Linked DNA regions of Aridibaculum aurantiacum. The protein of the gene in region 1 binds, or shares a complex with, the protein of each later gene. Links are inferred from orthologs where the notes say so. Each region holds a gene or a part of one and is shown on either strand. Other genes may lie near its edges.

The links. The genes of interacting proteins can lie anywhere in the genome.
Region 2: the proteins of smc (region 1) and J4N22_RS14060 are in contact, whole or in part, in a crystal structure (PDB 3ZGX), measured with the Bacillus subtilis proteins. The link is inferred for Aridibaculum aurantiacum from one-to-one orthologs.

The regions. Positions count from the first base shown.
Region 1 is NZ_JAFEWC010000001.1:2,427,639-2,433,075, reverse strand. Bases 726-4,756 are described here. They hold smc (chromosome segregation protein SMC), read left to right. Parts: upstream 726-1,031; coding sequence 1,032-4,556; downstream 4,557-4,756. Other genes in these bases: J4N22_RS10150 (DUF3592 domain-containing protein), read left to right, coding at 4,673-4,756. Outside these bases: J4N22_RS10160 (TonB-dependent receptor plug domain-containing protein), read right to left, coding at 1-522; more of J4N22_RS10150, read left to right, coding at 4,757-5,098; J4N22_RS10145 (hypothetical protein), read left to right, coding at 5,282-5,437. UniProt on the Bacillus subtilis protein: Required for chromosome condensation and partitioning.
Region 2 is NZ_JAFEWC010000003.1:46,981-51,122, reverse strand. Bases 641-3,376 are described here. They hold J4N22_RS14060 (segregation and condensation protein A), read right to left. Parts: upstream 2,549-3,376; coding sequence 1,733-2,548; downstream 641-1,732. Other genes in these bases: J4N22_RS14055 (DUF3078 domain-containing protein), read right to left, coding at 2,622-3,376; J4N22_RS14065 (ATP-binding response regulator), read left to right, coding at 641-1,731. In the rest of the region: more of J4N22_RS14065, read left to right, coding at 1-640; more of J4N22_RS14055, read right to left, coding at 3,377-3,602; J4N22_RS14050 (DMT family transporter), read left to right, coding at 3,734-4,142. UniProt on the Bacillus subtilis protein: Participates in chromosomal partition during cell division. May act via the formation of a condensin-like complex containing Smc and ScpB that pull DNA away from mid-cell into both cell halves.

The DNA.
Region 1 (5,437 bases):
CACACCTTGCGCACTGATTTGTTTTCCGTCTGCTTTGCCTTTTGATGCAAATGTTTTCGTAATGATGTGAATAACACCTCCCACAGCTTCCGTTCCATAAATAGCTGATGAAGCACCTTTCAAAACTTCTATACGTTCAATTTCTGAAGGAGCAATAGGAATATAGCTATTAAAGTGTCCAGTGTTTGGGTCGTTCAACCGGATGCCATCCAGCACCACAAGCACCTGCTGAAAAGTGCCGCCACGCAGTACTATATCACTTTGTGCACCCATTGGACCACGTGCCTGCACTTCCAGGCCCGGCAGGTACCGTAGCAATTCATCAATTGAATTCACCGGGAATTTGGAAATGCTCTCGCCGCTGATGACAGTAATATTTCTGCCGGTTGTATTGGCTGATACAGGATGTAATGAAGCTGTAACGGTTATAGGATCCAGTTCCGCCTGTTGGCTGTTTGCAATGGTTCCATTTAAGATCAATGCTGAAGCCAGCACGACTTTAGAAAGTTTATTTCTCATCATAAAGTAGATGTGCGGCTTGTTTCATGTAGCAATCATCGCCAGCCGCCATTGTTTGGTTTAGAAATGGCGGCAAATGTAATCTCCACTACTACCTGCGGCAATTAAAAGACATTAAGAACAATTCGGATCCCCAACAATTGGTCTTACCACCTCATCACATACATTAGTATTTCTAATTTCTATGCTCTTACAGCTGTATCGTACTTCTAAAATTCTACTTCGTACCTGAGATCCAACTTCCAACTTCTAACCTCGTACTCAATCATCGTACTTCCGACTTCCCACTTCGTACCTGACCTCCTACTTCCAACTTCCAACCTCAAACTTGATATCCCACCTCGTCCTTGCAAATCACATCCTTTACCCACACCACCCGCGGCTTATTAACAGCTTTTCCACGTTATCCACCTATTTTTTACAACCGTTCACAGCGTTTGGACAATTTTTCCCATTGCTGGTGGTGCTCCTGCTTTTAATGTATGTTCGCACTTACCCTAAAATTGTAGATAGTGAGATTAAAGAGTTTAGAAATAAAAGGCTTTAAAAGCTTTGCCGACAAAACAGTCGTGAATTTCGATGAAGGGATCACCGGGATCATTGGACCCAATGGTTGCGGCAAGAGCAATATCATTGATAGTATTCGCTGGGTAATTGGCGAGCAAAAGATCAGTGCACTGAGAAGCGAAAACCTGGAGGCGTTGGTCTTCAATGGTTCGCGTACACGTAGCGCAAGTGGTCTTGCCGAGGTAAGCCTCACTTTCGAAAACACCAAGAACCTGTTGCCCACCGAGTTCAGCACCGTTACCGTTACCCGCAAATTCTATAAGAACGGCGAAAGCGAATACCGCCTGAACGACGTAAGCTGCCGGATGAAGGATATCCATAACCTGTTTATGGATACTGGTATCAGCACCGATAGCTACGCGATCATTGAACTGGGGATGGTGGATGATATCATTCGCGATAAGGAGAACAGCCGCCGCCGCATGCTGGAACAAGCTGCGGGTATCACTATTTACAAAACACGTAAAAAAGAAGCCAAGGCAAAGCTCGATGCAACGGAAGGGGATCTTAATCGCATTGAAGACCTGTTGTTCGAGATAAACAACCAGCTAAAGACACTGGAGAACCAGGCAAAAAAGGCTGAGAAGTATTACGAGATCAAGAAAGATTATAAAGAGATATCTGTTGAGCTGGCGAAAGCTTCATTGGAAGGTTTCAATGATACTTACCGCGAACTGAGCGAGCAGAGCGAGGTAGAGACTGATAAAAAGGTTCGTTTAGAAGCAGAAATTGCTACCGAAGAAGCTGCTTTGGAGCAAGAAAAAGTAGGCTTCATTGAAAAGGAGCGTGCGCTGCAGGCTATGCAGCACGAGTTCAACGAACTGGTGGCAAAGCTTCGCACACAGGAGAATGAAAAGAATCTTGCTTCGCAAAAACTGACATATCTAAAAGAAAAAGAAACCAGCATTGTTGACTTCTTGCATAAGGCAGAAGGACAATTGCAAGGGATAGATGAGTCTATAGAATTTACCACCGTTCAACTAAGTGAAGAAGAAGGAAAACTGGTAAATCTCCAGACGCAGCTGGATACTGCGCGGATGGACGTTGAGACCAAGCGTCGTGTGTTTGATGAGAAGCGTGGAAATATAGACCAGCTTCGCAGGCAATACCAGGAGATCCAGCGCAAGCAGTTTGATGCAGAGAAAAAAGTTGCGGTTGCTGATGCGTCTATTCAAAACCTGCAGAGAGCGCTAACACAGTTGCAGGACGAACGACAGCAGCGTGAAGCACAACTGAAGCAACTGGAAGAACAGCGTGCAGATAAAGAGCAAGAGCTGGAAGACAAACGTGTAGACCTGCGCCAATTGCAGGAGCAGCACGAGGCAACCAAGCAACAAATTTTGCAGACCCAGCAGGAGCTGGAAGCACTGCGACTAAAACTGGCAGAAGAAAACCGCAAGCTCGATAGCAAGCGCAACGAACACGCACTTTTGAAGAGCCTCATCGACAGCATGGAAGGCTACCCGGAGAGCGTGAAATTCCTGCACAACAACAAGAACTGGAACCATACAGCACCTATTCTTTCTGATATCATTTATGTAAAAGAAGATTATCGTGCAGCTGTAGAAAACGTGCTGGAGCCTTACCTTAATTATTATGTAGTGAACGACCTGCAGGAAGGTTTGGTTGCTATCAATTTGCTGGAAGGAAACAAGAAAGGCAAGGCCAACTTCTTCATGCTCGACAGCGTGAACAACTTTGTAAAAAAGGAGGAGCATCAGCCGGCCAAGACCATTCCGGCAATGGATGTAATAGAGGTAGATGAAAAATACCGCAAGCTGGCAGAGTACCTGTTGTGCAATGTTTTTATTGCTGATGACGAAGCAGCACTACAAGACAGCGACGGCGCTATCGTACTTGAAAAGCATGGCAAGTTTGTAAAAGGCAAATACAGCCTGAGCGGCGGAAGCGTCGGTTTGTTTGAAGGAAAGAAAATAGGCCGTGCTAAGAACCTGGAGAAACTGCATGAGCAGATAGTTGCGCAGGAAAACGTGGTGAATGCTTTGAAAGCTGACATCCAGGCGAAGCACAACCAGGTGATCGGCTATAGCGAGCAGTTAAAAGAAAATGCGATAAAGCAAACACAGCAGGAGATAAGCGATCTTACCAACCAGGTGTTTGCTTTGCAAAATAAGTTAGAAAACCTTTCTGCACTGCAGGCCACCAGCCAAAAGCGTTTGGAAGATCATGAGAATAACCTGGCGATTAACCAGGATGCCATTGCGGATGTACGTGAAGAATTGCTTACGCTAAATGAGCAGCTACAGGCATCAAGTGATGAGATGAAAAACCAGGAACAGGATTATCAATCTGCGGAGCAGGAGTACCAGGAGGTGAATAAACTATTCAATGAAAGTAACCTGGCACTGACCCGCCAACAGAGCAAGATTTCTGCGCTGAAGACGGAATTACAGTTTAAGCGTAATCAACTGAATGACCTGACACAGCAGGTAGAAGAGAACAAAGTTCAACTGAAGCAGGCAACGGAGAACATCATAGAAAATGAAGCTATTTTAAAAGATAGCGAAGCATTCCTCATCAACCTGATGCGGATGAAGGAAGAAGAAGAGAAGAAGCTAAATGAAGCTGACCAGGCGTACTACAACATTCGCAATATCCTTAGTGAGAAGGAAAGTGAAGTGCGCATGAAGACTAAGAGCAAGGAGATGATAGATCACCTGCTGACAGAGATAAAAGATAAACTGAACGAACTGAAGCTGCAGTTAGCTGGAATGAAAGAAAGGCTGAGCGTTGAGTTCAGGATAGAACTGGATGAAATCATTGACCAGCCACGTGCTACAGAAACACCGGTAGAAGAATTGCAGGCGGCTTCGGATAGAATGAAGAAGCGACTAGAGAATATGGGCGAGGTAAACCCTACCGCTATTGAAGCTTACCAGGAAATGAAGAAGCGCTATGATTTTATCGTGGAGCAAAAGAATGACCTGGTAACGGCGAAAGAAAGTCTGCTTCAAACAATCCAGGAAGTAGAAACTACAGCGAACCAAAAGTTCCTTGATACTTTTAACGCAGTAAGAGAAAACTTCCAGAAGGTGTTCCGCGCTTTGTTTACTGAAGAAGATTTTGGAGATCTTATTTTAGAAAACCCGGAGAACCTTGCTGAAACAGGAATTGATATTGTGGCCAAGCCTAAAGGTAAAAAACCAAGCAGCATTGGCCAGTTGAGTGGAGGAGAAAAAACACTTACTGCAACTGCGCTGTTGTTCGCAATTTACCTGATCAAGCCAGCACCATTCTGTATCCTCGACGAGGTGGATGCGCCGCTGGATGATGCCAACGTAGGTAAGTTCACCAAGATGATACAGCAGTTCAGCGAGAACAGCCAGTTCATCATCGTTACGCACAACAAGCAAACCATGGGCGCTGTAGATGTTATCTATGGTGTAACCATGCAGGAGCCTGGCGTGAGTAAGCTGGTGCCGGTGGATTTTAGGAGCCTGGCGAATTAAGTAAAAAGTCAAAAGTCAAAAATCAAAAGGAGAACGTTCAATGCTCGTTCTCCTTTTTTTGTGCCGCCAGTTTTTGCTTTTTGCTTTTTGACTTTTGATTTAGACATTTGCTTCCAATGTACAAATCCGTCGCTATTCTTTTTCTTGCTTGTTTTTCCTGCTATATTCTCTTTACCCGCACACCAGATTATTTCGACTCGGAATTTACTCCGGGAACAGTTGTATTGCCCGATACTGCTGATTGGGCAAAGAAAGCTGTGGTTTATCCTGTAGGTAAAGAAAAATTTACAGTTCCCATAGAAGGATGGGGCAGTAGCCAGGTAGCTAAGGGCGATAAAGTAACGGTTATCTACAACCCAACTAATCCTTCAGAAGGTGCTATGTATACCTTCTTTTCCTATTGGTTAAAATTGCCGGAACTTCTTATTTCTGCAACTATATTTCTCCTGCTATTTTTTGGTGCTGTTTTCATTACTGGTGAAAATCAACCCGAGGAACCAGACGATGGCTCTTACAAGAAAAAGAGAAAGTACAAGGACTGATTATAAAAAAGAAGGGCATCCCACTAATGAGATACCCTTTCCTGCTGCATAAAACCATCTACTAAACAAAAAACATAAAGAACATTATTCACATTCTTAGTGCTAGTGGTAAAAAGACCGGTGCTTTTCCACATGGTTTAAATTCTTCAACTGTAATCAGTTCCTTTAACTCCTTTTTCACGTATGCGTACCCCATTTCTGAATATTACAATAGTAGCTGTATTGCTGCTTTTATGTTGTTGTAGCAGCATACCTGCCTATCATTATTCCCGCCAAGGAAATGCTATACCACTAGGTGAAGACTGGAGAGAGATCATACCTGCTGCCGTTGGTGAATTT
Region 2 (4,142 bases), on another replicon or contig:
AAAAAAGCAACTCCTGTTATGGATGTGCATGATGTAACCGAAACCTCTAACCGGGTTTTTCAATTTGGTGCAATTGCCCTCCTTTTTGCTTTTCTAACAATCATCACAAATGTTATTCATGGCAATACCTTGTCTACCATTTTGGTTTCTGCCATGTTTATCTGCATGGCGCTCATCCTTTGGCTAAACAAGTATGGCTACGGCACCATCACTAAAATTGCCATTGTTTCTGTTATCAGCATTTTCATTATGATCATTGCCTTTGCTGAAGGGCGTGATACAGGTGGATATCTATATTTTTTACCGGTTTTGTTTGCGCTTCCCTTTCTAATAAACAACAGCAAAAGTTATTTGTGGGAAGTTGTCACCTATTTCTCTATTACCATCACATGCTTTGCAATCGTGCTTGTTTTCTGCGATGAAAGAAGTACCTGGCAGCACATTTCGGATGAAACCTACACCAAGATGTTCTACATCAACAACTTCTCTATAGTTGTTTTGTCGGCAGCATTTTCTTACCTAAGTATTTACCTGGAGCGCAAATATGCCAAGGCACTTGTGATACAGAAAAATAAAGCAGAAGATGCGGTTGAGGCACGTACAAAGTTCCTTTCTAACATGGGGCACGAATTGCGTACGCCCCTCAATGGGATCATTGGCGCTACTAATCTTATCCGCAACGGCTCATCGTTACCTGAGCAACAGAAGTACCTGGATATTTTAAAATATTGCTCGGACCATATGTTGGGCCTGGTGAACGATATTTTGGATTTCAACAAAATTGAGCAGGACAAACTGGAACTCCATCCTTCAAAATGTAACCTGAAGCATATTCTAACCCAGTCGCTGCTACCCTTCTACAACCGGTTTGAAGAAAAACAACTGGAGCTAAAACTAGAGATAGATCCTGAACTGGATGCATTGATAATGGCTGACGATGTACGCCTGGTACAAGTCATCAATAACATGCTTTCTAATGCGCTGAAGTTTACTGAGAAAGGTTATGTAAAACTGGAAGCACGCCTTAAAAAACATGAGGAAGGAAAAATGGAGGTGCTTTTTTCTGTCCAGGATACAGGTATTGGTATTCCTACAGATGTCCAACATCGCATCTTTGACAGCTTCTGGCAGGTGTACAACGAGAGCACCCGTAAGTATGGTGGTACTGGTTTAGGATTAACCATTTGCCAGCGACTTTTGCAACTGATGAATAGTAAACTGCTGCTGGAAAGTACGCAGGACAAAGGAAGCAAGTTCTACTTCACCATCACCTTCCCTGTAGTGAGTATAAACCAACCTTCGTCAATCAAAGGAGAAACCGATCTTTCTGATCTTTCTGGTTATAGAATATTGATAGCCGAAGACAATCTGATCAATATGATGATTGCTAAAAAGATTTTGGAAGATTGGAAGGCAGTAGTAACACCTTGCGAGAACGGCAAAATAGCAATGGATGTGTTGGCTAAGGATAACAATTACAACCTGGTACTGATGGATCTTGAAATGCCTGAAATGGATGGTTATACTGCCTTGAAGGAGATCAAGCTACTACATGGCCACCTGCCAGTAGTAGCGTTTACTGCTGCGCTCATGGATAATAATATGTACACCAGCCTGGTAGAACAAGGTTTTAAAGATTGTATTCTCAAACCTTTCCAGCCAGCGCACTTACTTTCCAAGATCAAGAAGTACGCTACGAAACCAATGCAGGAAATGGCGGAGATGAATTAAACTACTCTGCTATTGGATCTGTAGGTAAAACCGGTGAAACATTATTGCCCGCGACTTCCTCCTCTTGCCTGTTTTCATTCCACTCTATAATGAAGTTGTTTTTGCCTTCGCCTACCATTATGCTCATATAATGCAACTGTATTAGCTCCAGCATTGACAGGAAAAGAAAGATGGCGTGGATGCGGTCATTACAAACCTCGAAAACTTTTTCAAAAGAAACGGTTCGTTCTTTCTGTGCTACGTCCAGTACATACTCCCGGCTTTCTTCCATTGAGTAGTTATACCTTACCACCGTGTGCACCGGTTTGTTCTGGCGCTCATGAACTTTCATCATCACCTTTTCAAACGCCTTCATCAGCTTGAAGAGGCTGATTGTTTGTATCTCGGTGCCTTCACCAGCGGTTTCACCGATAGCGTTTAGTTCTTTTTGCAGGTTTCCGCGGCGCAACATTAGCATACGTGTAGCCTCCATTTCAGCCATCTGTACCGCAGCTTCTTTGAAACGTTTATATTCCAGGATCTTATCTACCAGTTCCTGGCGCGGATCAATTTCATTGCCTTGAGCGTCTACTTCCTTACGCGGCAACAGGAGCTTCGCCTTTATGCGCATCAGGGTAGAAATGAACAGGATAAACTCACTGCTCAATTCTATATTAAGCGACTCCTGCGAATGGATATAATCTAAAAAGTCGTTGGTGATCTTACTAATGGGAATGTTATATATATCCAGTTCATCCCTTTCAATGAAAAATAGCAGCAGGTCAAAAGGACCTTCGAACTGCGGGAGTTTAATCTGGTAGGTTTCTGTAGTCGCCATTAGAGTAGAGTTATAAATAAAAAAGTCCTGCAAGCTAAGCCTACAGGACATCACAAATGTAAAGGATTATGTATTAGAACTTCACGGACAAGCCTACTCCCAAAATAGACTTCAACTGTGTTCCCGGGCTGCTTTTCTCATACCCAAATATCTGAGTATCATCATCGTATTGCAAGTCGAAGTTATATACAACGCCCAGGTAGCGGTTCACTTTCAGGTGAAACATATTTGTCCAGAATATATCCACATTGCCCGGGTGATGATCTAAACCATCAGAGAAAACATCCAATCTTGAGCGGTAGGTAACATTAGGAATAATCTCTTTATTATATCCTACACTCGCCATAGCACCTGCTTCAATTTTCACTTCCCTGTTTGGTTGAACATTGTAATTGGCCGCCAACTCGTATGGCCTGTTGGCAACAATTATCCATCGTGCATGGGGACCAACATGCAGGTTGAAAGCGCCACCTTTACCATAATAATCTACACCCAGTGAAACGCTGGCTATACCCGGCGCCAGGAATGCTGAGATCCTTTTAGGTATATCACCATCATAATCATATCCATCAGCAAATTGTGTTCTGAAATTACCCCATGCACCATACCTGAAACTGGTAGTACCAATCTGGCGGGTAAGGCGAGAAACAAAATCAAGCTTGTCATCATTTTTTACAATTCCAAACTTGTTACTATTCAGAAAACCAAAGTTTGCATCCAGCATATTATCCCAATGCAAATTCCCTTTGGTATGATTAGCATATAGATTAAGAAAACCGTTTGCAGCAAGTGTAAAACGGTCGCCGCCAGGAGCCCAGTTACGTGTACCGCCTTGAGATAACGATACACTTACCATTCCCCCACGTTTCCATTGGCTGGTCGTTTTATTGGTAACCGTTGTAGTGCGTGTAGTGGAGGAAGTAGGTTGAGCAGTTAAACCTATACATGCAGAAGTATAGAGTGCAGTTAGTATCAGTTTTCTCATTGTTTGCAGTTCGAGTTGGTAAAATTTATAAGCTGCTATGGTCGAAGCAAATATAATCTTTAATATCATTTACCAAATTTTTACCAATTGATGAACTATAGCCAAAGCCATTGCAAATACTGGCAATGAAACTTCTATGCTAACAAATAAATAAGTATCCATTCAAAAGCCTTTAGCGACATTTGCCGCAAAATCAAGAATTGAAAAACTGGTTGATCAATTGGAGCATATTTATTCTTCTTTCTATTATTTGGGGAAGCTCGTTCAGATTGATGAAGATTGGAATGGAAGAATTATCTCCTTACCAGGTAGCGGCAATAAGAATGCTAAGCGCGGGTGTAGTTCTACTTCCCTTCACCATCAAAGCAATCCGGAATATCGATAGAAGTAAGATCAACATCGTGTTGTTATCTGGCCTTCTTGGCAGCTTTTTCCCTGCATTTTTATTTTGTATTGCAGAAACAAGAATAGATAGTTCTCTGGCCGGCATCTTAAATGCTTTGACGCCCTTGTTCACCATCCTGATAGGTGTTCTTTTCTTCAAAATGAAGGTTTCCGTTCAAAGGTATATTGGGGTTATTGTTGGTTTTATTGGGCTGGCGTTACTGT